DNA from 3 places in the Providencia stuartii genome. Region 3 is predicted to be linked to each of the others. Evidence: predicted binding sites of a transcription regulator. Region 3 holds the regulator's gene; each other region holds the start of a gene.

The links. Region 3 encodes PurR, which represses purine synthesis genes. Its sites were predicted from a motif close to CANGCAAACGTTTGCNTG; they were not measured.
Region 1: purM (phosphoribosylformylglycinamidine cyclo-ligase) is a predicted target of PurR. The motif match lies at 2,537-2,554, and genes of this name have one in related genera.
Region 2: P2E05_RS01140 (NCS2 family permease) is a predicted target of PurR. The motif match lies at 5,755-5,772, and genes of this name have one in related genera.

What each region holds. Positions count from the first base shown of each region.
Region 1 is NZ_CP119546.1:2,056,897-2,068,201, reverse strand. Features, by position in the region: gene hda (DnaA inactivator Hda) at 1-70, opposite strand, end outside; gene uraA (uracil permease) at 187-1,488, opposite strand; gene upp (uracil phosphoribosyltransferase) at 1,553-2,179, opposite strand; gene purM (phosphoribosylformylglycinamidine cyclo-ligase) at 2,618-3,658, shown strand; gene purN (phosphoribosylglycinamide formyltransferase) at 3,658-4,293, shown strand; gene speG (spermidine N1-acetyltransferase) at 4,563-5,150, shown strand; gene ppk1 (polyphosphate kinase 1) at 5,205-7,274, shown strand; gene ppx (exopolyphosphatase) at 7,279-8,808, shown strand; gene mgtE (magnesium transporter) at 8,987-10,447, shown strand; gene P2E05_RS08945 (MFS transporter) at 11,043-11,305, shown strand, end outside.
Region 2 is NZ_CP119546.1:257,302-268,606, forward strand. Features, by position in the region: gene pstC (phosphate ABC transporter permease PstC) at 1-279, shown strand, start outside; gene pstA (phosphate ABC transporter permease PstA) at 281-1,162, shown strand; gene pstB (phosphate ABC transporter ATP-binding protein PstB) at 1,201-1,977, shown strand; gene phoU (phosphate signaling complex protein PhoU) at 1,991-2,704, shown strand; gene P2E05_RS01125 (ABC transporter substrate-binding protein) at 3,194-4,024, shown strand; gene P2E05_RS01130 (amino acid ABC transporter permease) at 4,127-4,879, shown strand; gene P2E05_RS01135 (amino acid ABC transporter permease) at 4,881-5,633, shown strand; gene P2E05_RS01140 (NCS2 family permease) at 5,852-7,186, shown strand; gene yihI (Der GTPase-activating protein YihI) at 7,390-7,917, shown strand; gene hemN (oxygen-independent coproporphyrinogen III oxidase) at 8,124-9,497, shown strand; gene ampC (class C beta-lactamase) at 9,536-10,669, opposite strand; gene P2E05_RS01160 (LysR family transcriptional regulator) at 10,863-11,305, shown strand, end outside.
Region 3 is NZ_CP119546.1:2,604,656-2,615,960, forward strand. Features, by position in the region: gene pdxH (pyridoxamine 5'-phosphate oxidase) at 1-627, opposite strand, end outside; gene anmK (anhydro-N-acetylmuramic acid kinase) at 652-1,773, opposite strand; gene P2E05_RS11400 (glycine zipper 2TM domain-containing protein) at 2,304-2,771, shown strand; gene slyA (transcriptional regulator SlyA) at 3,270-3,704, opposite strand; gene P2E05_RS11410 (DUF1289 domain-containing protein) at 4,248-4,487, opposite strand; gene gloA (lactoylglutathione lyase) at 4,658-5,065, shown strand; gene rnt (ribonuclease T) at 5,184-5,825, shown strand; gene P2E05_RS11425 (Grx4 family monothiol glutaredoxin) at 5,933-6,280, opposite strand; gene sodB (superoxide dismutase [Fe]) at 6,784-7,362, shown strand; gene P2E05_RS21930 (YnhF family membrane protein) at 7,440-7,523, opposite strand; gene purR (HTH-type transcriptional repressor PurR) at 7,805-8,830, shown strand; gene punR (DNA-binding transcriptional activator PunR) at 8,831-9,736, opposite strand; gene punC (purine nucleoside transporter PunC) at 9,860-11,080, shown strand.

The DNA.
Region 1 (11,305 bases), 550 kb from region 3:
AGCTAGCAAACGTTTCATCATCAGGTAGATAGAGTGGTAGTGAAAGTTGCGATGGCGTGTTCAGAAGCACCTCTGGCTGTGCAAAACAATTAACAGTAGAAAGTTTACCATAAATTTCAAGCATAAATGAACAAGAAGAAACTCAATTGCCGATGCTTTCATCACATCGGCAATTGCAGAATGCTTTTATTTCTTAGACTGGTGAGTCTCTATTTCTTCAAGGTCTGACGTTACAAATTGTTTTTCAGGACGCACAAAAGTAATAAAACGGAATACTAAAGCCATCACAATACCAACAATTGTTGCTAAGGCCATGCCTTTCAGTTCCGCTTGACCGATATGGATCACCGCCCCACTGACACCAATGATTAAGATGACAGAGGTTAGGATTAAGTTTTGCGGTTTATTATAATCAACCTTCGAGTCAATAAGAACACGAATACCGGACGCACCAATGACACCATAAAGTAATAATGAAACCCCACCCATGACAGGTACTGGCACTAACTGAATCGCAGCGGCTAATTTACCTACACACGAAAGCAAAATAGCAATCACAGCCGCACCACCGATAACCCACGTACTGTAAACCTTAGTAATTGCCATGACCCCGATATTTTCACCATACGTGGTATTCGGTGTTGAGCCAAAAAAGCCAGAAATGACAGTAGAAAAACCATTTGCAAACATAGAACGGTGCAAACCAGGATTTTTCATTAAATCACGCTCAACAATATTTGCCGTCACAACTAAGTGACCGACGTGCTCAGCAATGACAACTAACGCAGCAGGTAAGATAGTTAAGATAGCGAACCATTCAAAACGTGGTGTATAAAAAGTCGGTATTGCAAACCATGGCGCTTCAATGACAGGTGTAAAATCCACGATCCCCATAAAATAAGACAACGCATATCCCGCCAAGAAACCAATTAAGATAGGAATAATGGATAAAAAGCCGCGGAAGACAACAGCACACAACACGGTCACCACCAGTGTGGTAATCGAAATGATTAAGGTACTTGAATCGACTGGAGCGCCTTCTTTAGGCAACAAACCCGCCATTCCCGCGGCTGTTTGTGCTAATTCGAGGCCGATAACCGCAACAATGGCGCCCATTGCCGCGGGTGGAAACATGACATTTATCCAACCTCGACCCGCAACTTTGACAATTAACGCCACAATACAGAATAAGACACCACAAATAATAAAGCCGCCTAATGCCAATTCATAACCAAGAGGTAGCAAAATCATCACGGGTGAAATAAAAGCGAAACTGGAACCTAAATACGCAGGAATCTTCCCTTTACAGATAAATAGATAAAGTAAGGTGCCAATACCGTTAAACAACAAAATCGTTGCTGGGTTAACACCAAACAAAATGGGTACAATCACTGTCGCGCCAAACATGGCAAATAAATGTTGAAAACTTAGCGGTATGGTTTGTAGTAGTGGTGGCCTTTCTTCAACACTAATCGCACGACGTGTCATTTTTTCATCCCCTTAATGCATTTTTATCATCAAAAAAAAGCCGACTTCTAAAGTCGGCTAATTATTATTTAGTACCAAATATCTTATCGCCAGCATCACCTAGCCCAGGAACAATATAACCATGTTCATTTAGGTATTGATCAATGGACGCGGTATAGAGCTCGACATCTGGGTGAGCTTCTTCAAGTGCTTTAATCCCTTCAGGTGCTGCAACCAGCACTAATACTTTAATTGATTTACAGCCCGCATTTTTCAACAGGTCGATCGTGGCGATCATTGACCCACCCGTTGCCAGCATTGGGTCAACAACCAAAGCCATACGCTCATCAATATTGGAAACTAATTTTTGGAAGTAAGAGACAGGTTTAAAGGTTTCTTCATCACGATACACACCGACAACACTGATTCGAGCGCTTGGAATACTTTCTAGAACGCCATTCATCATGCCGATACCTGCACGGAGAATAGGTACAACAGTGATTTTTTTCCCTTTAATTTGCTCTATTTCTACAGGACCACACCAACCTTCAATGGTAACTCTCTCAGTTTCTAGGTCAGCGGTTGCTTCATAAGTTAGTAGGCTACCAACCTCTGAGGCCAGTTCACGAAAGCGTTTGGTGCTTATATCATGATCTCGCATCAGGCCGAGTTTATGTTTAACGAGAGGGTGTTTTACCTCAACGATCTTCATGGAATTCTCCTACTATTTTAGACGTCAGCGCACAAAAAAATCGCGGGATTATACCTCTTTTTATGGAAGATGCCACTATGCCATGTTTGATTGATGTCAAAACAATCAGAAATAGCTTATTTTTAAACTCACCATTTCACTCAATATGCCAATAGCACATTCCACTACCTTGAACCGAATAACCGCATGCATGCAATGAAATATATTCAATAAAATCACAATGTAAAATTATAGATGCTCAATCGCATTTTACCTTATGTAAACGGTATAAATATTTGCAACAAGCATTCCCCCATAAACACTAAAGCTTCATTTCGCTACGATAAAAAACACGATGATGATTTCATTCATAAAGCTATCGCAAACGTTTGCTTAGCCTGTTAGAATAGCGTTTATTGAAGTCTATTTTTCCAAAACACAATTGCCTTGGGGGCCGTAGTGACTGATAAAACCTCTCTCAGCTATAAAGATGCCGGTGTTGACATTGATGCAGGTAATGCATTGGTTGAACGTATTAAAGGCGTAGTGAAAGAAACTCGCCGACCAGAAGTTATGGGAGGATTGGGAGGGTTTGGTGCGTTATGTTCCCTGCCACAAAAATACCGGGAACCTGTGTTAGTTTCAGGTACAGATGGCGTTGGTACTAAACTGCGCCTTGCAATGGATTTAAAACGCCACGACACGATCGGCATCGACTTGGTCGCTATGTGCGTTAATGACTTAATTGTACAAGGTGCCGAACCGCTATTTTTCTTAGATTATTACGCAACAGGCAAGCTGGATGTTGATACCGCAGCAAGTGTGATCACAGGTATCGCAGAAGGTTGTAAACAATCAGGTTGTGCCCTTGTCGGGGGAGAAACCGCGGAAATGCCCGGTATGTACCACGGTGAAGACTATGATGTTGCTGGATTCTGCGTTGGTGTTGTTGAACGTTCCGAGATCATTGATGGTAGCAAGGTTAGTGCCGGTGATGCACTGATCGCATTAGCATCAAGTGGCCCCCACTCTAATGGTTACTCATTAGTACGTAAAATTCTTGAAGTGAGTCAAACCGACCCAGAATCAACAGACCTTGAAGGTCAATCACTGGCTGACCACCTATTAGCACCAACACGTATTTATGTAAAAAACGTCCTTGAGCTGATTGAAAAATGTGATATCCACGCAATCGCACACATCACTGGCGGTGGTTTCTGGGAAAATATTCCTCGTGTATTGCCTGAAAATACACAAGCACAAATTGATAAAGCGAGTTGGCAATGGCCTGCGGTATTCAATTGGTTACAAAAAGCAGGCAGTGTGACAGATCACGAAATGTATCGCACCTTTAACTGTGGTGTCGGCATTATTATTGCCTTGCCACAAAATGACGTTGATGCGGCACTCACGCTGCTCAACGGTTTAGGTGAAAAAGCATGGCAAATCGGTTCTATTGCTCAGCTTCCTGCGGGTGAAGAACAGGTTGTTATCCGCTAATGAAAAAAATTGTTGTTCTTATTTCAGGCAGCGGCAGTAATTTACAATCGCTGATTGATGCGACGTCCAATGGCCTTCAGGCGCAGATAGTGGCTGTCATCAGTAATCAACCCGATGCTTATGGGTTGATTCGTGCACAAAAGGCAGGGATCCCTGCCTTAACGCTAAGTGCAAAATCATTGGCAAGTCGTGAAGAATATGACGCTGCATTGATGGCAATGATGGATGGATATCAGCCTGATTTAGTGGTGCTTGCTGGGTTCATGCGCATCTTAACGGCGGACTTCGTGAAACATTACGCGGGAAAAATGCTGAATATTCACCCTTCTCTATTACCGAAGTACCCCGGATTACATACCCACCGCAAGGCAATAGAGAACGGCGATAGCGAACATGGGACTTCCGTGCATTTTGTCACTGAAGAGCTAGACGGCGGTCCTGTGATATTACAAGCCAAAGTGCCTATTTTTGCAGAGGATAGTGAAGAAGCGGTTGTAGAGCGAGTGAAAGCACAAGAGCACAATATTTATCCACTTGTTGTGCAATGGTTTATCGATGACCGTTTAGTCATGAAAGATAATCTTGCTTATTTAGATGGTCAATGTTTGCCACCACAAGGCTATGCAAATGAATAGCCTAATCACTGTCCAACGCTAGACCATGACATTCACTAAGGGCAAAGAGAGATCTCTGCCCTTTTTGTTGGATAAGCCACTCTATCCGCGACAAAGTGCGTTAATCTTCACCACTTAGTAGAGCCTCCTGCTTTGTGTCATTATTTTATCGTAAATTAGTGGTATCCTTATTGGTTAAGAGTGAAAATAATTCGTGGCATTTATTTGTCTTTATGACTTAAAAATATCGATAGTAGATGCGTATCTTTTAAATAGAATTGAGGTGTTATATGACGACCGGGCAAGTTCATCCGTTTAGGTTGCGCCCACTTGAACGTGAAGATTTAGCGTTTATCCATCAACTTGATAATAATGCCAGTGTAATGCGTTACTGGTTTGAAGAGCCTTATGAAGCTTTCGTTGAGTTGAGTGATCTCTATGATAAACATATTCATGACCAATCTGAGCGGCGCTTTATTGTTGAAAATGACAGTGAAAAAGTTGGCTTAGTGGAATTGGTTGAAATCGATTATGTTCACCGTCGTTCTGAGTTTCAGATTATCATTGCTCCGAGCCACCAAGGCCATGGCTACGCAACACGTGCAGCTAAACTCGCAATGGACTATGCTTTCTCTGTTCTCAATTTATATAAACTTTACCTCATCGTGGATAAAGAAAATATCAAAGCTATCCACATATACAATAAACTGGGCTTCCATACGGAAGGCGAGCTTATCGATGAGTTTTTCGTCAATGGTCGCTATCATACCGCGATCCGCATGTGTATTTTTCAACACCAATACTTTGCAAGCAAAGCTCAGTCTGCAAACCCTGAAAGTGTTGTTAATCCACATGCCACAATTAAGCAGCACGTTTAAGGTAAGGTAATTATTCATCCTTAAGTTTATCTATTCCTACAATATGGAGCAACGATGTCCCAAGAACGTCTATACCACGAAAAAGAGCTAAGCTGGCTTGCTTTTAACGAACGGGTTTTACAAGAAGCAGCAGATAAGCGAAACCCTCTTATCGAGCGTATGCGTTTTTTAGGTATTTATTCCAATAACTTAGATGAATTCTACAAAGTCCGTTTTGCCGATGTAAAACGTCGTATCTTAATTAACGAAGAGCGCGGCTCCGCCAGCGGCGCTCGTCATTTACTTAAACGTATTCAAAATAAAGTTGCTAAGCAGGATCAAGAGTTCGATATTTTGTACAACGACCTCTTGCTTGAAATGGCTCGCAACCAAATTTTCTTAATTAACGAACGGCAAATATCCCCTCGCCAACAAATTTGGTTACGCCAATATTTTCGTCAACACTTGCGTCAACATATTACGCCAATCTTGATTAATCCCGATACTAACTTGGTGGAGTTCTTAAAAGATGACTACACCTACTTAGCTGTTGAGATTATTAATAGCAGTAATGTGCAATATGCTCTCTTAGAAATTCCGTCAGATAAAGTTCCTCGGTTTGTTAATCTGCCACCCGAAATGCCAAAACGCCGCAAATCGATGGTTCTGATTGATAATATTTTACGTTACACCTTGGATGAAATTTTTAAAGGATTCTTTGATTACGACGAATTAAATGCGTATTCCATGAAAATGACCCGTGATGCAGAATATGATATCGCGACAGAAATGGAATCAAGTTTACTTGAAATCATGTCATCAACACTCAAACAGCGGCTCACGGCTGAGCCTGTGCGTTTCGTCTATCAGCGTGATATGCCTGACGAAATGGTCGCTGTACTACGTGAAAAATTAGGTTTATCCAATGACGACTCCGTGATCGCTGGCGGCCGTTATCACAATTTTAAAGATTTTATTAATTTCCCTAATGAAGGAAATAAAAGTCTACTCAATAAACCTTTACCTCGGCTGCGTCACCGCTGGTTTGACAATTTCCGTAACGGCTTTGATGCCATTCGCGAACGGGATGTTTTGCTCTACTACCCTTATTATACTTTTGAGCACACATTAGAACTATTAAGACAAGCTTCTTTTGACCCGAGTGTCTTATCAATAAAAATTAATATTTATCGTGTTGCCAAAGACTCACGCATTATTGATTCCATGATCCATGCGGCCCATAACGGTAAAAAAGTCACAGTGGTGGTTGAATTACAAGCCCGCTTTGACGAAGAAGCCAATATTCACTGGGCCAAGCGACTCACAGAGGCTGGGGTACACGTTATCTTCTCGGCTCCTGGCCTAAAAATTCATGCCAAGCTATTTATTATTTCACGCATGGAAGAAGGTCAAATTATTCGATATGCCCATATCGGAACAGGTAACTTCAATGAAAAGACGGCTCGTCTTTATACCGACTATTCATTACTCACTGCGAACGAGCAAATTACCAATGAAGTTCGCCGCGTGTTTAGTTTTATTGAAAACCCATACCGTCCTGTCACTTTTGACAATTTAATGGTTTCACCACAAAACACACGCCTCAAGCTCAATGAACTCATTGACCAAGAAATGGCGAATGCCCAAGCCGGTTTACCAAGCGGCATTACTTTAAAAATCAATAATTTGGTTGATAAAGAGCTGACCGACAAGTTGTATGACGCCTCCAATGCTGGCGTCAAAATTCGTTTATTAGTCAGAGGGATGTGCTCACTCGTTGCTGGGCAACCTGGGTATAGTGAAAATATTCAAGTCACCAGTATTGTTGATCGCTTTTTAGAGCATGACCGTGTTTATGTATTTACGAATGCAGGTGATGAAAAAGTCTTCATTTCATCGGCTGACTGGATGACCCGTAATATTGATTATCGGATTGAGGTGGCCGTCCTCCTAGTGGACTGTCGACTGAAACAGCTAGTTTTAGATATCCTTGAATTACAATTTAACGATACCGTTAAGGCGCGTTATGTTGACAAAGATCTCAGTAATCATTATGTTCCCCGCGGTAATAAGCGCAAAATTCGGGCGCAACTTGCTGTTTATGACTATTTGAAATCACTAGAAACGCCTGAGACAAGGTCTTAATACTATGCCATTAACTGATATATCAACCCCTAGGCCTCAAGAGATCGCAGCGATTGACCTTGGTTCAAACAGCTTTCATATGGTGATTGCGCGTATTGTTAACGGTGCTCTACAAATACTGACGCGTTTAAAACAACGCGTGCATCTTGCCGATGGTTTAAGTGATACAAATGAACTGAGTGAAGAAGCCATGGAACGGGGCCTTGCCTGCCTTGCGTTATTTGCAGAACGCCTACAAGGCTTTACGGAAGAAAACGTCTGTATCGTAGGCACCCACTCTTTACGTGTTGCCACAAACGTTGAAGAGTTTTTGAAACGAGCCAAAAAAATCATCCCTTATCCAATTGAAATCATTTCTGGGCAAGAAGAAGCGCGTCTTATTTTTATGGGGGTAGAACACACCCAGCCCGAAAAAGGACGCAAATTGGTTATTGACATTGGAGGCGGTTCTACTGAATTAGTGGTAGGTGAACGTTTTGAACCTCTTTTAATCGATAGCCGTCGAATGGGTTGTGTGAGCTTTGCGCGAAATTACTTCCCGAATGAAGTCATTAGTTCAGAAAACTTCAATCGCGCCTATCTCACGGCTTGTTTAAAGCTTGAGCAGACCGCCAACAAGTTTAAACATATGCACTGGGATGTGGCGATGGGTGCTTCAGGGACAATCAAAGCAGTACATGCTGTGATTGTCGAGATGGGCGAACGTGACGGTATTATTACCCGCGAACGGCTCGAAAAGATTAAGCAAATGGCGCTGAAGTATAAAACTTTTTCAGCTGTTGCAATCCCTGGTCTCTCGACTGAGCGCAAACACGTGTTTGTTCCTGGCTTAGCGATACTCTGTGCTGTTTTTGATTCATTAGATATTAAAGAGTTACGCCTTTCCGATGGGGCGCTACGTGAAGGTGTACTTTATGAAATGGAAGGACGTTTTCGCCATCAAGATATCCGCCAACGTACGGCCTTGAGCCTTGCAGAACACTATAATATAGATAGAGAGCAGGCACGGCGCGTGTTAAAGACGATGGAGGAGCTATATCATCAGTGGGCTCAGCAAAATCCCAAGTTAGCCAATCCGCAACTTGAATCCATTTTAATTTGGGCTGTGATGCTGCATGAAGTTGGCCTGCACATTAATCAGAGTGGTCTACATCGCCATTCCGCTTATATTCTACAAAATACCAATTTACCGGGGTTTAACCAAGAACAGCAAACTCTATTAGCGACGCTTGTACGTAACCACCGACGTGTGATTAAATTCGATGATATACCTAAGTTTAATTTATATAAAAGAAAACAATTTTTACCATTGATACAAATTTTACGGTTATCCATACTATTAAATAACCAAAGACAATCCACAACCATCCCATCATCATTACGCTTAGAAACCGATGATGGACACTGGACACTATACCTACCTGCTCAGTATTTGTCGCAAAATGCTTTGATGCAGCTTGATCTCGAAAAAGAGAGCGCTTACTGGGAGGATGTGCCCGGCTGGAAATTAGATATACGCGAAGAATCTAATTAGTATGACGACCGTGAATACTGTCTCCCTAAGATAGGGTTCTAGTTAGTTTTACGTTAATTTGCCTTGATTGTTGATATTTATTTGGGTTAACGATCAATAAATGGCAAAATATACGTGTTTTTTCGCCAATGGATCCACACAGGTACGCCAAGTACCCGTCATTGTTTTAAGGATTAAAATGTCACAACCTGCTTCCTCAATCGATGCGGTACCAACAATCAATCCGCATTCTCAGAAACTGGCTCACATCCGCCAGCAGATTCTGACGCTATTTTTGGATGATGAAGAATTTGTCCAAACGCTTGTCGAACATGACCAACACGCTATCTTAAGCGATAAGGCTCTTAGCGAAAAAATCAATGCAGTCAAAGAACTCCTCATTGATTTACACGCCGCCGATATTGCCGATATTTTAGAGATGTTACCTTATGATGAGCGTCTAGCGCTATGGCGTCTCGTCGATAACACGGAACGTGGTGAAGTGTTAGTCGAGGCTTCTGTCGCCGTTTGGGATAGCCTGATCAAGGATATGTCTGACAGGGAATTACTTCGCGCTGTTGCTAACTTACATGTTGATGAACAAGCGTATATTGCAGAGCATTTACCACAAGATACCATGCGTAGGCTACTCACCTACCTTGACCCGAGCTTACGAAGTCGTATTCGTGAAGTTCTGCAATATGCAAAAGACAGCGTCGGACAAATGATGGATTTTGAGTTCGTCACTGTCCGCCCCAATGTCACTTTAAAAACAGTTCAACGTTATCTCCGCCAACGTGGAAAAATCCCTGAGGCAACAGATAAAATTTTCGTCGTCGATAGTCATAATTATTTGCAGGGTGAACTCCCCCTCACGACGATATTAACGCAATCACCAGAGCGTATTGTCGCTGATGTCATGAAAACAGACACGGTCACCTTCTTACCCGATGAAAAAGGTGAAGATGCAGCCAGTGCGTTCGAACGTTATGACTTGATTTCAGCAGCTGTTGTCGACAGTAACGGCCTATTAATGGGACGGTTAACCGTTGAAGATATCGTTGATAATTTAAACGAAGAGAATGACAACAGTATCCGTCGTATGGGGGGGTTGAGCCCAGAAGAGGATGTGTTTGCCCCTGTTGGTCAAGCGGTGAAAACGCGTTGGACTTGGCTTGCTATTAACCTTTGTACGGCATTCATTGCATCTCGTGTTATCGGTGTCTTTGAGGACACGATCTCCCAACTAGTCGCCTTAGCGACCTTAATGCCTATCGTTGCCGGAATTGGAGGCAATACAGGTAACCAAACCATTACTATGATTGTGCGTGCAATCGCACTTCACCAAATCCAAACAGGTAGTTTCTCATTCTTAATGTTGAGAGAACTGGGAGTTGCCTTTATTAATGGTGTCGTTTGGGGGGGAATTATGGGGGTGATTACCTATTTCCTCTATGGTGACCTCGCAATGGGCGCTGTCATGACATTAGCAATGATCCTCAACTTGCTGATGGCGGCCATTATGGGCGTTCTTATCCCATTGATTATGCTCAAAGTGGGTAAAGATCCGGCTATCGGTTCTAGTGTTATGATCACTGCAATTACCGATACTGGTGGTTTCTTTATCTTCTTAGGTTTAGCAACGCTGTTTTTGGTTTAATCCCTTTTGGCATACCCAGAAAATTACACTCTGGGTATGCCAATTATAATACTTAGCCTACCCCATTACTCACATTATTAATTTCAAACTCTCTCCCAATAATTACACGCTTTTTGATTGTTTTTTATTTTCTCGCATTTTACGACGCTGTTGATTGTCATTATTGAAATAATTCATGGCAAATAATGAAATTAATTATTTGTGACTGGATTGATGAATTAATCAACAAAAACAGCAATAAATCGCCTTATTTTCTCTTAATTCAAAAATGAGAATATATGATCTGCTGCAAAAAATTATTTATTAACATCATATAATGTGATTGTTTTGCGTGATGAAATATATAATTAAACAAAGATATATAGTTAGATTATTCATCTTGTTTACAGAGTTGCAGTTTACAAAATATGGAATTTTCTGCTATAAATGAGTGCATGCATAAAGATACAGCGTATTAACTAGGTTGTTCCATCCAAGGTTTTATACCACTTATCTGCACACATCTAATATTATTTACTGTCTGCGACAGTAAATTTAGCGGTTATTCCGAATTTAAAATAAAAAAATATATTCGGTATTTGAAAAGGATAATATTATGACATCGCAAACAACCAGCCAGCCCTCGGCAAGGCCTTTGAGAAAAGAAGATTATAAAACATTAGGGTTGTCATCTTTAGGCGGAACCCTTGAATTTTATGATTTCGTCATTTTCGTCTTTTACGCGAAAATTATTTCTCAGCTATTTTTCCCTGGTGATAATGAGTTTTTAGCTCTGATGGCAACACTAGGTTTGTTTGCTGCGGGTTATCTTGCTCGCCCGCTTGGTGGCATTATCATGGCGCACTTTGGCGATAAAAT
Region 2 (11,305 bases), 2.0 Mb from region 3:
GTGATTGGTGGCGTCATGTTAGGCCTTGGCCGTGCTCTTGGCGAAACCATGGCGGTGACCTTTGTCATCGGAAATACTTATCAACTGGATAGCTTCTCGTTATTTATGCCAGGAAACAGTATTACGTCAGCACTAGCGAATGAGTTTGCCGAAGCAGAAAGTGGATTACACACTGCTGCACTGATGGAACTTGGGTTAATTCTCTTTGTTATCACCTTCATTGTTCTGGCGATATCAAAACTCATGGTTATGCGCTTAGCGAAGAACGAGGGCCGTTAATATGTCGACATCTCAACATTTTGTTATTAACGAAAAAGAACGTGCCCGTCGTCAAGCATGGCGTCGTCAGATTAACCGAATGGCCTTATTTGTTTCAATGTTAACCATGGCCTTTGGTCTGTTCTGGCTGGTTTGGATTTTATTTTCAACGGTGACCAAAGGGATTGATGGGATGTCCCTTAACTTGTTCACAGAGATGACTCCGCCACCGAATACTGAAGGTGGTGGCCTCGCTAACGCCATCGTCGGAAGTGGCTTGTTGATTCTGTGGGCAACGGTGATAGGCACCCCTTTAGGTATCTTAGCAGGGATCTATTTGGCAGAGTATGGCCGTAAATCATGGCTCGCTTCTGTAACGCGTTTCATTAATGATATTTTGTTATCTGCACCATCAATTGTTGTAGGTCTGTTTGTCTATACCATTGTGGTTGCACAAATGCAGCACTTCTCTGGCTGGGCAGGCGTTATCGCTTTAGCACTGTTGCAGATTCCGATTGTTATCCGCACAACGGAAAATATGTTGAAACTGGTGCCGGATAGCTTGCGTGAAGCCGCATATGCGTTAGGTACGCCAAAATGGAAAATGATTTTATCTATTACGCTTAAAGCATCTGTATCCGGGATTATTACAGGGATCTTGCTAGCGATTGCTCGTATTGCGGGTGAAACCGCACCATTACTGTTCACTTCTTTGTCGAATCAGTTCTGGAGCACAGATATGAGTGAGCCAATTGCTAACTTGCCTGTGACTATCTTTAAATTTGCGATGAGTCCGTTCTCGGAATGGCAACAACTGGCATGGGCAGGGGTTCTATTAATCACCCTATGTGTCCTGTTAATTAACATTATCGCACGCGTTGTGTTTGCTAAGAAAAAACACTAACACCCGGATTGAATAGAGATTTATAGAGAGAAGTTGCCATGATTAATGCAAATCAGATCGCAAACAGTAAAATTCAAGTACGTGACCTTAACTTTTATTACGGTAAATTCCACGCACTAAAAAATATCTCGTTAGATATTGAAAAAAACAAAGTCACCGCATTTATCGGCCCATCCGGTTGCGGTAAATCAACGCTGCTGCGTACCTTTAATAAAATGTATGAGCTGTACGGTGAGCAGCGAGCAGAAGGTGAGATTCTGCTAGACGGTCAAAATATTTTGACTGATAAACAAGATATCGCGTTATTACGTGCCAAAGTCGGTATGGTATTCCAAAAACCAACACCCTTCCCGATGTCTATTTATGACAACATTGCCTTTGGTGTCCGTTTATTTGAAAAGTTATCGCGTGTTGAGATGGACGAACGTGTTCAGTGGGCGTTAACCAAAGCTGCGCTGTGGAATGAAACCAAAGATAAACTGCATCAAAGTGGTTATAGTCTTTCTGGTGGTCAGCAACAGCGCTTGTGTATCGCTCGTGGTATCGCTATTCGCCCTGAAGTTTTATTATTAGATGAGCCATGTTCAGCCCTTGACCCCATTTCAACTGGGCGTATTGAAGAGTTGATCAGCGAACTCAAATCTGAATATACCGTGGTCATTGTCACTCACAATATGCAACAGGCTGCACGTTGTTCGGATTATACGGCCTTTATGTATTTAGGTGAGTTGATTGAGTTTAATGACACAGACAAGATGTTTACCACACCTGAAAAGAAACAAACCGAAGACTATATTACAGGTCGTTACGGTTGATAGGGAGCCGATTATGGATACGCTGAATCACAACAAACATATTTCTGGGCAGTTCAATGCTGAATTGGAACATATCCATACAGAATTGATGACAATGGGAGGGCTGGTTGAAGAACAGCTCACCAAAGCGATCACTGCCATGCATAATCAGGATGAGGCTCTTGCGCGCGAAGTTATCGAAAATGACCATAAAGTGAATATGATGGAAGTGGCTATTGACGAAGAGTGCGTGAAAATCATTGCTAAGCGTCAGCCAACAGCCAGTGACTTACGCCTCATTATGGCTATTTCAAAAACCATCGCTGAACTCGAACGAATTGGGGATGTTGCCGATAAGATCTGCCAAACAGCATTAGAAAAATTCTCTCATCAACATCAACCTTTGCTGGTTAGCCTTGAGTCATTAGGGCGTCATACGGTACAAATGTTGCATGATGTGCTTGATGCTTTTGCGCGAATGGATTTGGAAGAAGCGATTCGGATTTATCGAGAAGATGAAAAAGTTGACCAAGAATACGAAGGAATAGTACGTCAACTGATGACGTACATGATGGAAGATCCAAGGACGATCCCAAGTGTATTAACGGCATTGTTCTGTGCCCGTTCGATTGAACGTATCGGAGATCGATGCCAAAACATTTGCGAATTCATTTTTTACTATGTGAAAGGGCAAGATTTCCGTCATGTAGGTGGCGATCAATTGGAAAAAATGATCACCAAAAAATAACGGTCAAACTTTGCGTTGTCGCATTGTTGGTTGTCATTACCAACCCCAGTCACAGACTTATGTGTGTGACTGGGGTTTTGTTTTTTATCGCCAGCGTCAACACGTGTGAGTGAGGTTATTGAGCGTCGTTTTCGTTCATTTCGATATGCTTAGAGTGTTTTTATGTGATGCAGATTTTAGGTTTTTGGTGATCTTTTAAAAGACTCCCGTTATCACGCTATTTTCATATGATATTAAACACGGACGAGTTAGTTAGAAAAAACCGTTTATTCATCCTCATTAAAGGTCCTCATAACGATTGTACGCATCAAACAACCCTTAAAGGTAACGTGAATCATTTTACAGACTCTCTTCATTGCTTGGTGACCTATTTTTCTGCGTATATTCTTTTTTGATATAAATATATCATTTAATAGTATTTCAAGAGATAAGCCTTCCTTGATAATTTGTGGTAGTCGATTTACATAAATTTACCGTCAGAGGTGTTCAATGAAAGCTCGCGTTTTAACTACCGCACTACTTGCAGGCCTTGCGCTGGTGGCCAATGTCGCCAATGCAGATAAATTGGATGATATTAAGCAAGCTGGTGTTATTCGTATCTCTGTGTTTGACAGTAATCCACCATTTGGCTTTATTGACCCACAAACAAAAAAACTCGCGGGCTATGATGTTGATATCGCGCAAGCGATAGCCGATGACCTCGGCGTGAAATTGGAATTGCGTCCAACTAACCCAGCTAACCGTATTCCTCTACTGACCTCAGGTAAGGTCGATCTCATTGGGGCAAATTTCACAATTACTGACGAACGCGCTAAGCAGGTTGATTTCTCGATTCCGGATTTTGCGACAGGGCAGAAGTTTATTGCTCGCAAAGGGGTCTTGAAAACGCCTGACGATATTGCCCCATTACGTATTGGTGCGGATAAAGGCACGGTACAGGAAGTGACCTTACGTGAGCGTTATCCAAATACGAAAGTGATCTCTTATGATGACACGCCACAAGCATTTGCTGCTTTGCGCAATGGTAATGTCCAAGCGATAACGCAAGATGACGCGAAGTTAGTCGGTCTGCTGGGTAACTTGCCAGAAAAAGTGAAGGCTGATTTTGAAATATCTCCGTTTAGTATCACTCGTGAATATCAAGCGGTTGCAGCAGTAAAAGGTGAAACGCGTTTAATCGAAAATGTGAATAACACCTTGTTGAAATTAGAAAAAGAAGGCAAAGCAGAACAGATTTATAACCGTTGGTTTGGCCCTGATACTAAGGCAGCGCAACCTCGCGGTGAATTCAAATTCGCTCCTCTTGAACAACAAAAATAATGATAACCATCTGATATATCGATTCAATATATTGAATCAGCACTTCAGAATAAATAACCCCGCTCATTATTGCGGGGTTCTTAGTTATACAAGGCAGCAGTTATGTTTGAAAAATTTATTAGCGGCGAATTTTTTTCTCAGCATTTTTTGGCTCCTGAGTATTTGGAATGGTTTGGCTATGGCTTTTTGCTGACGATTTGGATCTCGGTTTGTACCATCATTGCTGCAACGCTATTAGGTTTTGTCGTTGCCGCGGCAAAGGATAGCCAAATTGCCCCGCTACGTTGGGGGGTCAGTGTGTATATTTCCATTTTCCGTAATACACCTTTACTGGTTCAACTGTTTTTTTGGTATTTTGCGTCAGGGGAGATTTTATCATCGGAGATGATGGCATGGCTCAATACACCGCATGAAATCCACGTGGTAGGTATCACGCTGAGCTGGCCTTCATTTGAATTCTTAGCGGGTTTTGTTGGGTTAACATTATATACGGTACCATTTATTGCTGAAGAAATACGCTCAGGGATCCGTGGTGTACGCCAAGGCCAAAAATATGCAGCCTTTGCACTTGGTTTAACGGGATGGCAAGCCATGAAACATGTTGTGTTGCCACAGGCGGTGAAAATCGCCATGCCTCCTTTACTGGGGCAATACATGAATGTTGTTAAGAACTCGTCGTTAACCATGGCAATTGGTGTTGCTGAGCTCTCTTACGTCTCACGCCAAGTGGAAAGCCAAACATTACAAACATTCACTGCATTTGGCCTCGCAACAGTGCTGTATATCGCCATTATTGCGGTTATGGAAGGCTGGGGACAATGGCGAGTGCAACGAAATTTAGTGGAAGGGGTATAAGATGGATTTTTCAGTGATTGAACAAAATTGGCAATATTTGTTATTTGGCGCTTTTCCTGATGGTCCTATAGAAGGTGCAGCCCTTACACTGATTATCAGCTTAATTGCGGGTGCCGCATCGATTGTGCTGGGAACACTTAGCGGTGTTGCATTAGCCATGTTACGAGGGTTTTGGATGAACCTATTCGCGGCTATTTTAGGCTTTTTCCGTGCTATTCCAGTCATTATGCTAATTTTTTGGACCTATTTCTTCTTACCTGTGGTACTCGGAACAGAAATACCGGGCATCGCTTCGGTCGTTTGTGCGCTCGCATTAATCACCTCTGCCTATTTAGCTCATGCTGTAAAAGCAGGTATTCTTGCTATCGGGAAAGGGCAATGGCAGGCCGGATTATCATTAGGCTTTAGCCGCTGGCAAGTTTTATGGCAAATTGTCTTACCGCAAGCATTACGTATGATGGTTCCTTCATTTATTAATCAATGGGTGGCTTTGATTAAAGACACTTCCCTTGCTTACATTGTTGGTGTCGCGGAATTGTCATTTTTGGCGACACAAGTGAATAACCGTGAAATGGTGTATCCACTCGAAATTTTCTTATTTGTTGCCTTTATTTATTTTGTTATGTGCTTAACGTTAGAGATGATCGCGAACTTCGTGGCAAAACGTTTAAATAGTCATCAAGGGGCTAAACCATTTGCGCCAAAGCGTGCCTTGCTATTTTGGCGTAGACAAAAACTACTCGCGTTATCTTAATCAATTCAAGGTGGCGATTGCTGATGGGGTCGCCACTGCTTATGCAAATTTTATTTTTCTACTGTCTATTTCAATTCATCTTGTTGTATCAGTAAGTTAACTCATTTATGGATCTTTGATTTACGCAAACGTTTTCTTTTTTTCATTTTAACGGTAACACTCTCGATTTGTTTGTTGTAGGATAGGGCGAAAAAAACTTTTTTTGGGCGCTATATCTAATGAGTAATCAATCTTCTAGCTCTGGACAACAACAGGGTCTGTTTCAACGCGTGTTTAAATTACAAGAACACGGGACAACGGCGAAAACAGAAGTCGTTGCGGGCTTCACCACCTTTCTCACAATGGTCTACATTGTCTTTGTTAACCCTCAAATCTTATCTGTCGCTGGGATGGATATTAAAGCTGTTTTCGTCACCACCTGCTTAATTGCGGCGATAGGCAGTATTCTTATGGGGCTGTTGGCAAATCTGCCAATCGCAGTAGCTCCAGCGATGGGGCTAAATGCTTTTTTTGCGTTTGTCGTCGTCAGTGCGATGGGATATTCATGGCAAGTGGCGATGGGGGCTGTATTTTGGGGAGCCGTTGGCTTATTCATTTTGACCCTATTCCGTATTCGTTATTGGATCATCGCGAATATTCCATTAAGTTTACGCGTTGGTATCACCAGTGGTATCGGACTGTTCATTGCGATGATGGGGCTGAAGAACTCGGGGATTATTGTGGCGAACCCAGATACACTCGTCTCTATCGGTAACTTTACCCAACATAACGTGTGGTTAGGGGCTTTGGGCTTTTTCATTATTGCGATCCTAGCGGCACGTAATATCCATGCGGCAGTGCTGGTCTCCATTGTGATCACAACCTTAATTGGCCTTGCATTAGGGGATGTGCAGTTCAATGGTATCTTCTCTATGCCGCCGAGCGTGATGACCGTTGTTGGCCAAGTTGATATTATGGGATCCTTGGATTTAGCGCTATCAGGCGTTATTTTTGCTTTTATGTTAGTTAACTTATTTGACTCTTCGGGCACCATGATTGGTGTGACAGATAAAGCTGGGATCACGGATGCGCGTGGAACTTTCCCTCGCATGAAGCAGGCGCTCTATGTCGACAGCCTCAGTTCTGTCGCGGGTTCGGCGATGGGAACCTCCTCCGTTACTGCTTATATTGAAAGCTCTTCTGGCGTGTCGGTTGGCGGACGTACAGGGTTAACTGCCATTGTGGTTGGTGTGTTATTCCTATTGACCATGTTTATCTCACCACTAGCGGGTATGGTTCCTGCTTATGCGACAGCTGGCGCGCTGATCTACGTTGGGGTGTTGATGACATCAAGTTTAACGCGTGTGAAATGGGATGACTTAACGGAATCAGTTCCTGCATTTATTACTGCGGTGATGATGCCCTTTAGTTTTTCGATCACGGAAGGGATCGCGTTAGGCTTTATCGCTTATTGCGCAATGAAAGTGGGTACCGGCCGCTGGCGCGAGTTGGGGCCATGCGTCATTTTAGTTTCCGTTTTATTTATTTTAAAAATGGTTTTAGTTGACGCTTAATCTTCTTTCCTATCAAACGGCTCCAATCGTCGGAGCCGTTTTGTTTATCAACTCCTCTCTATGACAGACAATTCGAGCTATAATCAACAAAGCTGCCATGCAAAATACAAAAAAACCGTTTTAATTGCTGCGCAAATGCTTTCACAGCTTGAGGGATTCTGCTAGATTCCGCAGCAGAAACTGACTTATCAAGGTATCAGACCATGAATTCACCAAAAAAACCGGCAAGTAAAACTGCTAGCAAAACGAAGAAAAAGTATCGCAAAACAAAAGAAGAGCTCAATGCAGAAGGGCGTGAGCGTAAGCGCCAGAAAAAGCATCGTGGCAATAAATCGGGGGCTCGCTATCAAGAAAAATCGTCTAATAGCCAGTCTGGCAAGCAAAACGACAGCCTTGACCCACGCCTTGGTAGCAAAAAACCAGTCCCATTGGTGGTTGATGCAAATGCCGTTTCCACACGTACGACGCCAGTAAAAGAGCCTGTCGCAAAAGTGAAATTATCACCCGAGCAAGAGCTAGAAATGCTGGAGCAGGACGATCGTTTAGATAGCTTATTAGCGCGTTTAGAAGAGGGTGAAACGGTCACCACGGAAGAGCAAAAATACATTGATACTTGTTTAGACCGTATTGATGAGTTGATGTCTATTCTGGGTATCGAGCTCACTGATGAAGAAGAAGAGGAAGATGAAGAAAAACTGGATGACATTATGCGCATCTTGAAAAGTAAATAAGCGTCTTTTTCACTCCCCCTGCTTGCTGGGGGGAGTATTGAACAAATTTCATTCAAACTGTATCACTTTTGGTGTTGCATCAACTCTCACCGCCCAATCACAAGTTATAATTTCTTTTATGTTATTATGTCGTGTATATAAGTTAGCCAATAAAAAAACATAAGATGTGGCCTGTAAACCGGCATTCGGCCAATTAAGGAATGTTAATGTCAGAGCAAAATATCGTTTGGGATCTTTCTCTTATCCAAAAATATAATTATTCAGGACCCCGCTATACGTCATACCCGACGGCCTTAGAGTTTAATCAGTCGTATGATGAACGTGCATTCGTGGCGGCAACGCAACGCTATCCTGAAAATCCATTATCGCTCTATGTTCACATCCCATTCTGCCATAAGCTCTGTTATTTTTGTGGCTGTAATAAGCTAGTGACACGGCAAAAGCATAAAGCAGATGAATATTTACAAGTTATTGAAAAAGAAATTATTCAGCGTGCCGCACTATTAAAAAATCGCACTGTGACGCAAATGCATTGGGGGGGAGGAACTCCAACTTATCTCGATAAAGCTCAAGTGAGCCATCTTGTCGCACTATTAAAAAAACATTTTCATTTCTCAAACGATGTTGAAATGTCGATTGAAGTTGATCCGCGTGAAATTGAACTCGACATGATCGATCACTTGCGGAGTGAAGGATTTAATCGCCTAAGTATGGGCGTGCAAGATTTTAATAAAGAAGTTCAGGTCTTGGTGAACCGCGAGCAGGATGAGGATTTCATTTTTGCGTTGATTAATCGAGCAAAAGAAACGGGGTTTACATCAACGAGTATTGACCTTATTTATGGGTTACCCAAACAGACACCAGAAAGCTTTGCTTTCACTCTGCAAAAAGTGATTGAGTTGTCGCCTGACCGCCTGAGCGTATTCAATTATGCGCATCTACCAAACCTCTTTGCTGCACAGCGTAAAATCAAAGATGACGATTTACCGAGCGCAGAGCAAAAACTCGATATCTTGCAAGAAACGATCGCGACATTAACGTCACAAGGCTATCAGTTTATTGGTATGGACCACTTTGCGAAGCCACAAGATGAGTTAGCGATAGCACAGCGCGAAGGCGTTTTACACCGTAATTTCCAAGGTTACACCACGCAAGGGAACTGTGATTTGTTAGGTTTAGGCGTGTCTGCTATCAGCATGCTTGGGGATAGCTACGCTCAGAACCAAAAAGATTTAAAAACTTATTATGCGCAGGTTGAAGAGCAAGGTCATGCGTTGTGGCGTGGTTTAGTATTAACCGATGACGATTGTTTGCGTCGAGATGTGATTAAGACGCTAATTTGTAATTTTCAGCTTCAATATGCACAAATTGAATCCCTTTATCCCATTAACTTTAAAGAATATTTCTCGGAAGACTTAGCCTTGTTAAAACCGATGGCGGAAGATGGGTTAGTTGAAATAACAAATACAGCAATTAAGGTATCCCCTCAAGGCCGTTTGTTGATTCGAAATATTTGTATGTGTTTCGATGTTTATTTACGCAATCAAATGCGTCAACGTCAATTTTCTCGAGTGATATAACCGATTGTGGCTCCGTGTTATGACGGAGCCATTGTCTTTTAACGAGCGATCTTTTCTAATAGTTGATAAGTTGCTGTAATGCGCTGAGGGATAGGTATCCATTTATTGGATAACATCACAATGGCAATTTTTTCTTCTGGAATAAATACAGCGTATGTGGCGAAGCCATTCGTTGAACCCGTTTTGTTATAATAAGCACGTATTTCTGGCGCCATAGCGGGTTTGATCAACTCAACTTTTTGCGGCTTTAGTGCCATATCATCACGATTACCCTGAAGCAATTGCGCCAAAGAAACTGGCCATGGATAGCTTTCCCACATCATATCTTGTACAAAAGAATCTGTGAGATAAACGCCCGTATGCGTATTCTCAACCGCCTCTTGCCAAGGTTTAGCCACTTTAATGGTCTGCATATTGATCTCTAAATAACGGATCAAATCTTTAGCATTTGATTTTAAGCCATAGGCTTCAGCATCAAGGATTTCAGGGGTAACTCGAACGGGTTGATCTTGCTTGTTATACCCTTGTGCATAATATTTTTCTTGGTTTTTAGGGACATGAATATAAGTATGTTTTAATCCAAGTGAAGGAAGCATCAATTTTTCCATCGCTTGAGAAAATGGCATATCAAGTTGTTTGGCTGTTACGATGCCGAGCAACCCAACGCCAAGGTTTGAATAAGCACGATATTGCCCAACGTTGTGCTCAGGAAGCCACTTTTGATAGTACTCGATCAGTTGCTTGTCAGTAGTGACACCATTTGGCACAAATAACGATAGACCTGACGTATGGGTCGCTAAATTCATCACGCTAACATTATCAAAAGCACTGCCTGTTAGCTCAGGTAAGTAATGGCTGACAGGTTGGCTGAAATCTAACTTACCTTGTGTTTGCGCATAAGCGGCAAGCGTTGCTGTGAAAGTTTTTGATAATGACCCGATTTCATACAATGTTCTATCCGAAACAGGTCGTTGGGTCTGCTTTGACTGTACACCATAGTGGTAAATTCTTTGCTGTCCATCCACAGAAATAGCAATAGACATACCCGGAATATTTTCTTGCTTCATCAGCGGTTTGATAATGTCATCAACCGCTTGTTGTGTCATCGCTGACGCTGAAAGTGAAGTAAAGGCTAAACTCAAAGCGACAAAAAGCCGTCCCTGACGAAAAATATTTTTCATAGAGTTATCCGTTAAAGTAAAAGTTTTCGTTGTTACTGACAAAATTCAGGTATGCTAATCCTTCAACATCAAATTTGTTGTAGAGTCGATGAATTCTGCATGTACTGGTGATTGGTAGAAAGTATGCCTATTTCCAACTCTGATTTAAAACGATATAAAATTCGATGAGGCAAAAGAAAAACTTATGTCAGGAAATTATCGTCATCGCCTTCCTCTAAATGCGTTGAGGGCATTCGAAGCTTCTGCCAGACATTTAAGCTTTACGCGAGCAGGTTTGGAACTGAATGTCACGCAAGCGGCGGTAAGCCAGCAGGTTCGCCTACTGGAAGAGCAACTTGGATTAGAGTTATTTGTTCGTTTACCTAGAGGGCTGGCATTAACCGATGAGGGGCTTGCTTTACTTCCTGTTTTGAGTCGCTCTTTTGACCAAATAGAGTCATTATTGCAACAGTTTGAGGATGGTCATTATCACGAAGTACTGAGTGTATCAGTCGTAGGAACTTTTGCTGTAGGCTGGTTGTTACCCCGTTTACCTGCTTTTACTGAGTTATACCCTTATATTGATTTGCGTATTATGACCCATAATAACGTGGTCAATTTAGCCGCAGAAGGTGTTGATTTCGCTAT
Region 3 (11,305 bases):
TCCGTCCCCATCACGCTGGTAAATAAAACGGTCATGTAAACGATTAGCTCCCCCTTGCCAAAACTCAACACTATTAAAGACCACGCGAAACCCGCCCCAAAAACTAGGAAGAGGTACTTCGCCATTTTGGAATTTTTGTTTTAGCTCTAAAAACTTACCTTCTAAAATACTTCGAGCCGAAATTCTCGATGACTGTTGAGATGCCCAAGCTGCAATTTGGCTATCTTTTGGCCGACTATGAAAATACTTCACCACTTCAATCGGATTCAAACGTTCTGCCACACCTAAAAAACTCACTTGTCGCTCAAGTGGATACCATGGAAAATGTAAGCTCACCTTATTATTTTTTTCTAGATGCTGAGCTTTACGGCTCCCCATATTCGTGTAAAAAACTAACCCTTTTTCATCGAAGTGCTTCAATAACACAATACGTTGATAAGGTTGACCTGTTTCATCAACCGTCGCGACGCACATAGCCGTTGGATCACTGAGATTTGCCTCACAGGCCTGTTTTAACCATCGTTCAAATAATGCCAGAGGTTCTGGCGTTAAATCGGTTCGTCTTAAGCCGCCTTGAGTGTATTCACGGCGTAGTGCTGCAAGCTTTAAGTTTTGTGCGTCGTTCATCGTTGTCTCATTTCCTTAACGCAATTATTTTTCATCGGTATTGGCAGGGTAAATCGCGCCAAGAACAGTGGCACGCTCAGCACCTGTCACTGACGCAAGGTTACCCGGTAGATTCGCGATCGTTCGTGCAGCGAGCCAAGCAAAAGCCAGCGCTTCCATATCATCACCACTTAATCCATATTTATCGCTTGGGCCAACTTCTGTTCCCGGCAGTAACGCAGCAAGGCGCTGCATTAAAAAGGTATTTTTTGCTCCGCCACCGCACACGATTAAACGCTCACAGCCACCACAAAGCAATATTTGTTCAGCAATGGACACTGCAGTTAATTCACATAAGGTGGCTTGCACATCTTGAGGTAACAGTGCGGGGAAATTCGCTAAATGTTTATCTAACCATTGCATATTAAAATATTCTCGCCCCGTGCTTTTAGGCGCCGAACGTCTAAAATAGGGATCGCGTAACATCGCTTTAAGTAGTGGTTGATGCACAATTCCCGAGCTTGCCCAATTACCGTTTTCGTCATAGCCACATTGTTTATGACGCCATACCCATATATCCATCAACATATTCCCAGGCCCGGTATCATAACCTTTGACATAAGCGCCTGGCAGTAAAGCTGTAATATTCGATATGCCACCAATATTTAATATAATTCTTTTTTCTATCGCATGACCCAATACCGCTAAATGAAAGGCAGGCACAAGTGGAGCCCCCTGCCCGCCATACGCCATATCTCGCCGTCTAAAGTCACCGACTGTCGTAATACCCGTTAATGCGGCGACCCGATTATTATCACCAAGTTGCATTGTGAAAGGTGCTTCACCATCAGGCTCATGCCAAACTGTTTGCCCATGACAACCTATTGCAATGATATCGGTAGCCGCGACTCCCGTTTTAGCTAGCAACTGGTTCACAGCATCTGCATAAAGAGAACCTAACTCACGATCAATTTTTCCAACTTCAGATAATGTGGTTTCCTGACCTTGGCATATATTGAGAATTCTTTTTTTCAACTCAACAGGAAACGCAATACTAATACTGGATTGCTCAGCAACAAATTTATCGCTGATCGCTGCAAGAACAACATCGACCCCATCTAAGCTGGTTCCTGACATGATCCCTATATAACGACCTTGCTTTATCATTATCGTTCCTTTAGTTAGCGTTACGGCTTGTGAGTTTAAACCTAAAAAGATTGTGCTTTGATGGAAGTTTTTGTCAACCAGACATTGTGATTTCTCGGGCTGACTCGCAGAAAAAAAGAGAGTTAACGAAATAATCCCCTTCTATGTTTAAAATATACGCAAATCTCATTATTTGAACGCACTGATATCTATATCTCACTAATTATAATTTAGTGTATAATTACTAAACTGAATTTAATAAAGACAAAGATAATTGATCGTAAGAACATATTTTTTGTATGATTAATACTCAATTATGATTGTTCATGAATTTGTATCATGCAAGAATTTAACAAAGTGTGCCTTAGTTTATGAAATATTTCCTACTTTGAGATATTTTACCTAGTGTTTACACTCTGTTTAAATCAGAATCAGTAGTCTTATACCCGTTTTAACTTGACCCAAATGTAACATTCATATTGCGAATATGGTTAAAACAACTATCCAATGCTATGTTAGTGCCACAGACAGCAAGTCTCATAGGAGTAATTATGCTTAAGAAAGTTTTCGTCGGTGTTGTAGCAGTCGTTGTATTATCTGGCTGTGTCAATACCAGTACACTTTCTGGTGATACTATTTCAGCTAAAGACGCTAAACAAGTACAGACTGTAACTTACGGTACTGTATTGAATGCACGCCCTATTACCATCCAAGCTGGTGAAGATGAAAATGTTATCGGTGCGATTGGTGGTGCAGTACTAGGCGGCCTATTGGGTAATACCATTGGTGGCGGTTCTGGTAAAACGCTTGCTACCGCAGCGGGAGCAATTGCGGGTGGCTTAGCCGGCCAACAAGCTCAAGGTGCGCTGAATAAGAGCCAAGGTGTACAATTAGAAATTCGTCTTGATAGCGGTAAAAATATCGTCGTTGTTCAAAAACAAGATCCAAGTGTTTTCCGCTCTGGCCAACGTGTCATGATTGCAAATAGTGGCGGCACAGTCACTGTATCACCACGTTAATAATAATGAGTATATGTTCACCGGTACCCTACCGGTGAACATACTTTTTATCTTAGGGAATTTATAAACTATTTCCGTATAGCCTCTTCATACCTCTAGTTGTCTATATACTCACCTAATTTGTATTTACATCATCTTGGATTCTAATAACCGATTGATAATGTATAAGTGATTTACCACCATCAATTGCCAATCCTATTTGATTTATTGTTTGTTTGCTCTGTGTGACTTATTCCTTAAAAACCAGTTAATCTTACAAAAGTTTATGAATACTAAAGCTTGTCATGAATACCGCTTTGAATAACTTTTCATCTTTAATTGGTCAATTTAGTTAAAAACGAGTTATTACTAAACAATAAGCTTAATCAATAATTAAATATCAAAAAACATCTATTTAGCAAAAACTCAGAACAATAATGGCCCCAGCAAAATAGAAAATTAATTCTGCTGTAATAATTGAAACACTAATAATACACTTAATTTATTATTAAACTCTAACTACAAATCTCCTTGTAATCTTAAGATATTTTTTTCTAGCTTTAACAACAGAACGGATAATTGACCAAGCTCATCTTGAGATATATTGCCTAAAATTTCTTTCCGTGTGTTATCAATAACTTCATCTACTTTCTTAATAAAAGGTTCAGACTCCTCCGTTAACTTTATTCTTTTCGCACGTCTATCATTGACACAAGTGTGTCGAGATATCAGTTTTTTTTCTTCTAACTGATCAAGTGTTCTCACTAATGATGGCTGCTCAATACCGATAGCTTTTGCGAGTTGAATTTGAGACTGTTCAGGTGGTAATTGACTAATATTGTGCAATGTAATCCAATGCGTTTGCGTTAACTTAAGCGGTTTCAAACGATGATCAATGAGTGATCTCCACATGCGTACCACACGTGATAAATCAGTTCCTATTTGTGACTCCAATGTTCCCTCCTTATATAACACTATTCTGCCTAACAAATATACAACCAATAAATTATTTTTTAAATTATATATTCACTCCCTCTCGCTATGACAACTAATTATTAAAAATAACCATGATAAATACCCATTTATGGTCATAGTCAATCATTTGATTTGTGATTTCCATCATAAATCAAATTCAATTTTCTTATATATTAAATATCATTTTATTCACTAATATGAACTCTCAATTATCTTGTTAATAAGAATAGCCTTACTCTTCTTTCAAATCTATCTATTTTAACCCTTATAGTAATTACAATTAACAATAAAAAAGACAATTCCAAATTACTTCTTAAAAAACAATTAAATATAGTTATTCTTAAAATCATGCTATTTTTAATCACCGACACTTTATTTAATAATTATTTTGAATAACTAAAATTTAATTGAAGAATATGTGTGGTTATTAACTTTTTTGAATTAATTAGAATTGAAATTAATTATATTCGAATAAAATTTACTTTTTAAAATAGTTACTCTCTATTTCAGTTTAGATATCGACTAAAACAGCTCTTGTTGCGTTGAAGGTGGCTCATCTTTTTGTGTTTTAACCGAGATTGAACGAAGGTAGCGCTGGCGACATAAACGTAGAATATTGCGTTTTTGGCTATCTGTAAATTTTAACCACTGAAAGCGTTCTTCCCTCGAACGAAAACAGCCTCGACAATAACCTTGTTCATTGGTTTGACAAATTCCACGACAAGGGCTTTGAATTTCAAAAAACTCGAGTTGCTCCGCCATATTGATATCACCTAACTAAAAACACCCATTAATGATATACTCCATGAATTAGATTATATCTACTATTTGGTTAATAAATAAACCTATTTCATTGTGTTCGATCCTATAGGTGCGTTATATTGATCGTTAAACGATTCAGTTTCACTTAGTTACTTTTAAGGGAGTTCTTTATGCGCTTACTACATACTATGTTACGTGTGACAGATATGCAGCGTTCAATAGATTTTTATACTAAGGTTTTGGGTATGCGTCTACTGCGTACCAGTGAAAACCCTGAGTATAAATATTCGTTGGCATTCGTCGGTTACAGTGACGAAAGTGAAGGTGCAGTCATTGAGCTAACCTATAACTGGGGTGTTGATAGCTACGAGATGGGAACCGCTTTTGGCCATATTGCGCTTGGTGTCGATAATGTTGCTCAAACCTGCGAAGATATTCGTCACGCGGGTGGTAACGTCACTCGAGAAGCAGGCCCAGTAAAAGGGGGCAGCACGATTATTGCTTTTGTTGAAGATCCCGATGGCTACAAAATCGAGTTGATTGAAAATAAAAGTGCCAGTAAAGGCCTAGGTAATTAATTTACCTTGATGAGTGAATCACTAGGCAGTGTGCTTCCTGCCTAGTTTTAGTTTATCTGCAAAATTTTTTTGGCTTTGGCATAATAGCCACTAACCAGAAACCTAATATAAAAACCTAATGTCTGATAAAAATAATCCCAATGCACTCGTTAACCGCTTCAGAGGATACTATCCTGTCGTCATTGATGTGGAAACGGGTGGGTTTAACGCCAAAACGGATGGCCTACTTGAAATTGCCGCCATTACTTTAAAAATGGATAAAGACGGCTGGTTATCCCCTGATGAGACCTTACATTTTCATGTAGAACCCTTTGAGGGAGCAAATTTAGAACCAACAGCTTTAGCCTTCACCGGTATTGATCCCACTAACCCATTACGTGGTGCAGTTAGTGAATACGACGCTTTGCACGCTATTTTTAAAATGGTACGCAAAGGGATGAAAGCTACCGATTGTAATCGAGCCATTATTGTTGCTCATAATGCGACATTCGATCATAGTTTTGTCATGAATGCAGCTGAACGTGCAGGCTTAAAACGTAATCCATTCCACCCATTTGCCACATTCGATACTGCGGCATTAAGTGGTCTGGTTTTCGGACAAACGATTTTAGCGAAAGCTTGTGTGACAGCGGGTATTCCATTTGATGGCAAGCAAGCTCACGGGGCCTTATATGATACGAATCGTACCGCACTGTTGTTCTGTGAATTAGTAAATAAATGGAAAAAGCTAGGTGGTTGGCCACTCGCAGAGCAAGAGTAACCCCGCCCCCCTTAAGCCCCTTAAGATACAAAAAAACCGCATTAGCTTAACCTATGGGGCTAATACGGTTTTTTAGATTTACTCGGCGTTCTTAACTAAGCAGATACTTACTCCGCACGAGTCTCATCCGCAGAGCGATACTTATCAGCAGTTTCTTTAATCAGTGACTGGAGTTCACCGCGCTGATACATTTCCATGATGATATCGCAACCGCCTACTAGCTCACCATCAACCCATAATTGTGGGAAAGTTGGCCAATTAGCGTATTTTGGTAGTTCTGCACGAATATCTGGATTTTGCAGAATATCGACATAAGCGAAACGTTCACCACAAGCAGATAAAGCTTGAACTGCCTGAGCAGAAAAACCACAGCTAGGGAGCTTAGGAGAGCCTTTCATGTACAGAAGGATTGGGTTTTCTTTAATTTGGCGCTCGATTCTTTCAATTGTCGTCATTTTTACTTCCTTAGAACATGGGTGCTGATTTGCAGTCAGTCGCCATCGTCAGCCATTTTCTCAACGATGGCGACTAAGCTAGAATATTTGACCGGAATGTTAAAACGTGATTGTTTCATACAATATGCCAGTTTTACAGGGGTATTACTATAGCACTCCAAGCTGGAAAAAGGGATTTTTTCTAGAATCCCGTTTTAAGTTACACGAACTTGCTTCAGCAAGGCAGAAAAGCGCGATCTTAAACTCTATTGATTAAGATAATTATCTCTATGATTTTAAGGTGTTTTTGTTGAAAAAATTTGGTAATATATGACGCAGAATATCCATGCCTATAACTCGGCAAGCATCTCATGCTATTATTAATCTATTAAAGAATAAGCAAGACCGCATGAACGTTCGGTTCGTGTATAACTCATAGCAAGATATACGTATTAAATTATTTGCTCACTTTTATGAGCACCACACCCATATGTGTTGTTTTAAACGCAAACAAGGAGTACGCAATGTCATTTGAACTTCCCGCTCTACCTTATGCTAAAAATGCGCTAGAACCTTATATCTCGGAAGAAACCTTAGAGTATCACTATGGTAAACACCATAATACCTATGTTGTTAATCTCAACAATTTAGTCAAAGGTACGGCTTTCGAAGGTAAATCACTGGAAGAGATCATCAAGACTTCAGATGCGGGTATTTTTAATAACGCCGCACAGGTTTGGAACCATACTTTTTACTGGCACTGCTTAGCACCAAATGCGGGTGGAGAACCAACCGGTAAAGTTGCTGAAGCCATTAATAAAGCTTTTGGTTCTTTCGCTGAATTCAAACAACAGTTCACAGATGCTGCGATTAAAAATTTCGGTGCCGGTTGGACTTGGCTGGTTCAAAAAACCGATGGCAGCTTAGCTATTGTGAATACATCAAATGCGGCAACCCCTATCTCTGGTGATGATAAACCTATCCTCACTGTCGATATTTGGGAACACGCTTATTACATTGATTACCGTAATGCGCGCCCTAAATACCTAGAGAACTTCTGGGCCTTAGTCAACTGGAAATTCGTTGAAGAAAACCTCGCTTAATCATTTTCTTTAGAGAATAGCTAAAGGGCGAGTCAATACTCGCCCTTCTTAATTTCACCTTTAATTAAACAGTAAAATTAAAAAATATGTACTGCAAAAGCAATGATCACAGCCAAAGAACCTAACGCTGCTAATAGTCCAAATTTAAAATCTGTATCCATGAGTCCCTCTCATCATAACGAACAGTTAACCAGCAAAATAACCATAACTTATACATGGTTAAATAAGTATGACATGACGATTTATAAAAACCAGTGTCTATATCACAGGTTATAACATCAATTATTTCTTTTGTTTTTGCGCTAGATCAGACAAAATCGATAACTAATCGCTAAATTATTGCCAGTTAAGGCACTATGCCTCAATATGTAGGTAATATTAGGTAATTTTTTAATAAGAATTCATAACAAGACCGATTATTGGTCAGGAGTTTTTTTTTCCCATGGCAACGATTAAAGATGTGGCGAAGCGCGCTGGCGTCTCCACCACAACCGTATCCCATGTAATAAACAAAACGCGCTTCGTAGCTGATGATACTAAAGCGGCTGTTTGGGCTGCGATAAAAGAACTCAACTATTCACCGAGTGCTGTTGCTCGTAGTTTGAAAGTTAATCATACAAAATCAATTGGCCTACTCGCGACATCAAGTGAGGCGCCTTATTTTGCTGAAGTGATTGAGTCAGTCGAGAATAGTTGCTATGAGAAAGGTTATACCCTTATTTTATGTAACTCTCATAATAACTTAGGTAAGCAACAAGCTTACTTACAAATGCTTGCGCAAAAGCGTGTTGATGGGCTACTCGTCATGTGTTCTGAATATCCCGATAAACTAATCCATATGCTGGAAGATTATCGCAATATTCCTATGGTCGTCATGGACTGGGGCACTTCCCGTGGTGATTTTACCGACAGTATCATTGATAACTCTTTTCATGGCGGTTACCTCGCAGGTCGTTATTTAATTGATCGGGGTCACCGTGACATCGGCGTGATCCCTGGCTCTTTAGAACGCAACACCGGTATTGGTCGACTGACGGGTTTTAAAAAAGCCATGGAAGAAGCGAAAGTGACTTTACGTGATGAATGGATCGTGCAAGGCGACTTTGAACCAGAATCTGGTTATAAAGCAATGATGCAGATCTTAAGTAATAAGCAAAAACCTACTGCCGTGTTCTGTGGCGGTGACATTATGGCGATGGGCGCAATTTGCGCTGCGGATGAGATGGGATTGCGTGTTCCTCAAGACATTTCTATCATTGGCTATGATAATGTGCGCAATGCGCGTTATTTTACTCCCGCGTTGACGACTATCCACCAGCCTAAAGAGCGTCTAGGCCAGATGGCATTCGCTATGCTGCTTGATCGTATTGTGAACAAGCGCGAAGATGCACAAACGATTGAAGTCCATCCTCGCCTAGTTGAGCGTCGTTCTGTCGCTGACGGACCATTTATTGACTACCGTCGTTAATTAAGGCGCTAACCATTCGGCGTTGAGTGTTTCACTATCCCCAAGATATTCAAGTAACCAACTCAACGCCGGTGATGTATTCTTTTCCACCCACGTTAGACAGCAAGGACTCGGAGGGAATGGCTGAGATAGCTGCAATTGGGCTAATTTCCCCTCATCACAAAAGGGCTTTGCTCGGTGCTCAGGTACCATGCCAACACATAAGCCATTAACAAGACATGTCATACCATTTTCCCAAAATGGCACCACTAAACGCCGCTGATTATCTAATGCCCATGTATCTCTTTTCGGCAAGTTACGTGAGGTATCTTCAAGGCATAAACTTGGGTATTCGCGCATTTGATCGTCTGTCAATTTTCCTTTTAGCTGCGCCAGAGGGTGGTTTGGACTGGCCACACAACGCCATGACATAAACCCCATATCACGAAAACTATAACGCTCTCCGATGGGTGAAGCACGCGTCGCACCAATCGCAACATCAACACGCCCATCGGCGAGTGCATCCCATACGCCGTTAAACACTTCAGGATGAATATATAATTCGATATCAGGAAAATGACGATAGAAATCTAAGATCAGTTGCTCTGTTCGCTGAGGTTTGACAATACAATCTACCGCGATACTAAACTGCCCTCGCCAACCATTTGCTGCCTGTTGACATTGGTGACGCGTTTGTATCATTTTTTTGATAACGGAGCGACTTTGCTTGATGAAAATCTCCCCTGCCTCAGTTAAGGCAACATCGCGGTGACGACGTTCAAAGATAGGTACAGCAAGCCATTCCTCTACTTGCTTAACCGTATAGCTAATTGCTGAAGGAACACGATGCAGTTCTTCCGCAGCGCCACTAAAACTTCCCGTTCTTGCAACGGCATCAATAACTTCTAGAGCATGAGCTGACCACATAATGATACCTTTCAAAAATTTTGATAGCAGATTCCAAATATTACCGTTTCACAATGTAAAAATACAACCTATAAAATAGAGTCTCTGTTAACAATTATGTAAATTCTGGATAAGTAAGCTTCCATGACAAATTCTGCGACAAAAAACTCCCCAGGCTTTATGCTTTACCTTGCTGGTTTGAGTATGCTTGGTTTTTTAGCCATCGATATGTACCTGCCTGCATTTGGTTCAATGCAAACGGCATTAAACACTTCTGAAGGTGCGATTAGTGCTTCTTTGAGCATTTTCTTAGCTGGTTTTGCCTTTGCACAACTTTTGTGGGGGCCATTATCTGACAAACTGGGACGCAAACCGATATTGATCGCAGGTTTATCGTTATTCATTGTGAGCTGTTTAGGCATTTTATGGGTAACGGATGCGACTCAACTCCTTATTTTGCGTTTTTTACAGGCGGTTGGCGTCTGTAGTGCGGCTGTGCTCTGGCAAGCTCTGGTCATTGACCGCTATGATGCTGCGAGCACTCAAAAAGTCTTTGCTTCGATTATGCCTTTAGTGGCTCTTTCTCCGGCTTTAGCACCGTTATTAGGTGCATGGGTTCTTGAACATTATGATTGGGAAATTATTTTTATTGTCTTAATGGCTGTTGGTATTTTATTGTTAATTCCAACCCTGTTATTGAAAAAGAATCCTTCAAAAGACATGACGGTGGATTCCCATGACCAAGAATCTATTTCGTTTTTAAAACTACTGGGTTCACGTATCTATAGTGGTAACGTGTTAGTCTACGCTTCATGTAGTGCGGGTTTTTTTGCTTGGTTAACAGGTTCACCATTTATTTTAAGAAATATGGGTTTTAACCCTGCTGATATTGGTTTGAGCTACATCCCACAAACGCTAGCATTTATTATTGGTGGCTATGGCTGCCGTTTTCTATTAATCAAAATTCGTGCTGAAGTATTATTTCCATTACTGTTGGTCGGTTATGCGGTGAGCATGTCGATACTCTTTTTGATGGCGATATACACAACACCGAGCCTCACCATGATCTTAATTCCATTCTGTTTTATGGCAGCAATGAATGGGGCGTCTTATCCAATCGCGGTGTCAAAAGCACTCAATACCTATCCACAGGCTAGCGGTAAAGCCGCTGCATTACAAAATGCTTTGCAACTTGGTTTATGTTTTTTAGCCAGTTTATTGGTTTCAGCGTTACCTTTCGATCCTTTATTATCGACAACCGGTGTCATGGCGGTGACCATCATACCGATGGTTATTGGTTATTTTATGCAATATACAAAAGATTGCACCAAACAGACTAATGAAAGAACAAGTTATCAGAATTAACAACCTGTTAACTCATCAGCCACTGCTTTGTCGTGGCTGATTTCCTCAAAAAACCCTCTTCCGACCATCTTTCTATGATTATCCACACCTTATCTGATACTCTAATTCAGTGTTATCGTTTAAAATTCTCCTTTTTTACCAAAAGTGACATTTTTCGCCATTGTTAAATAAAATTATCACTTCTATACTCGGATAATACTTAGTCCGAAGTGATTTTTGAGTTAA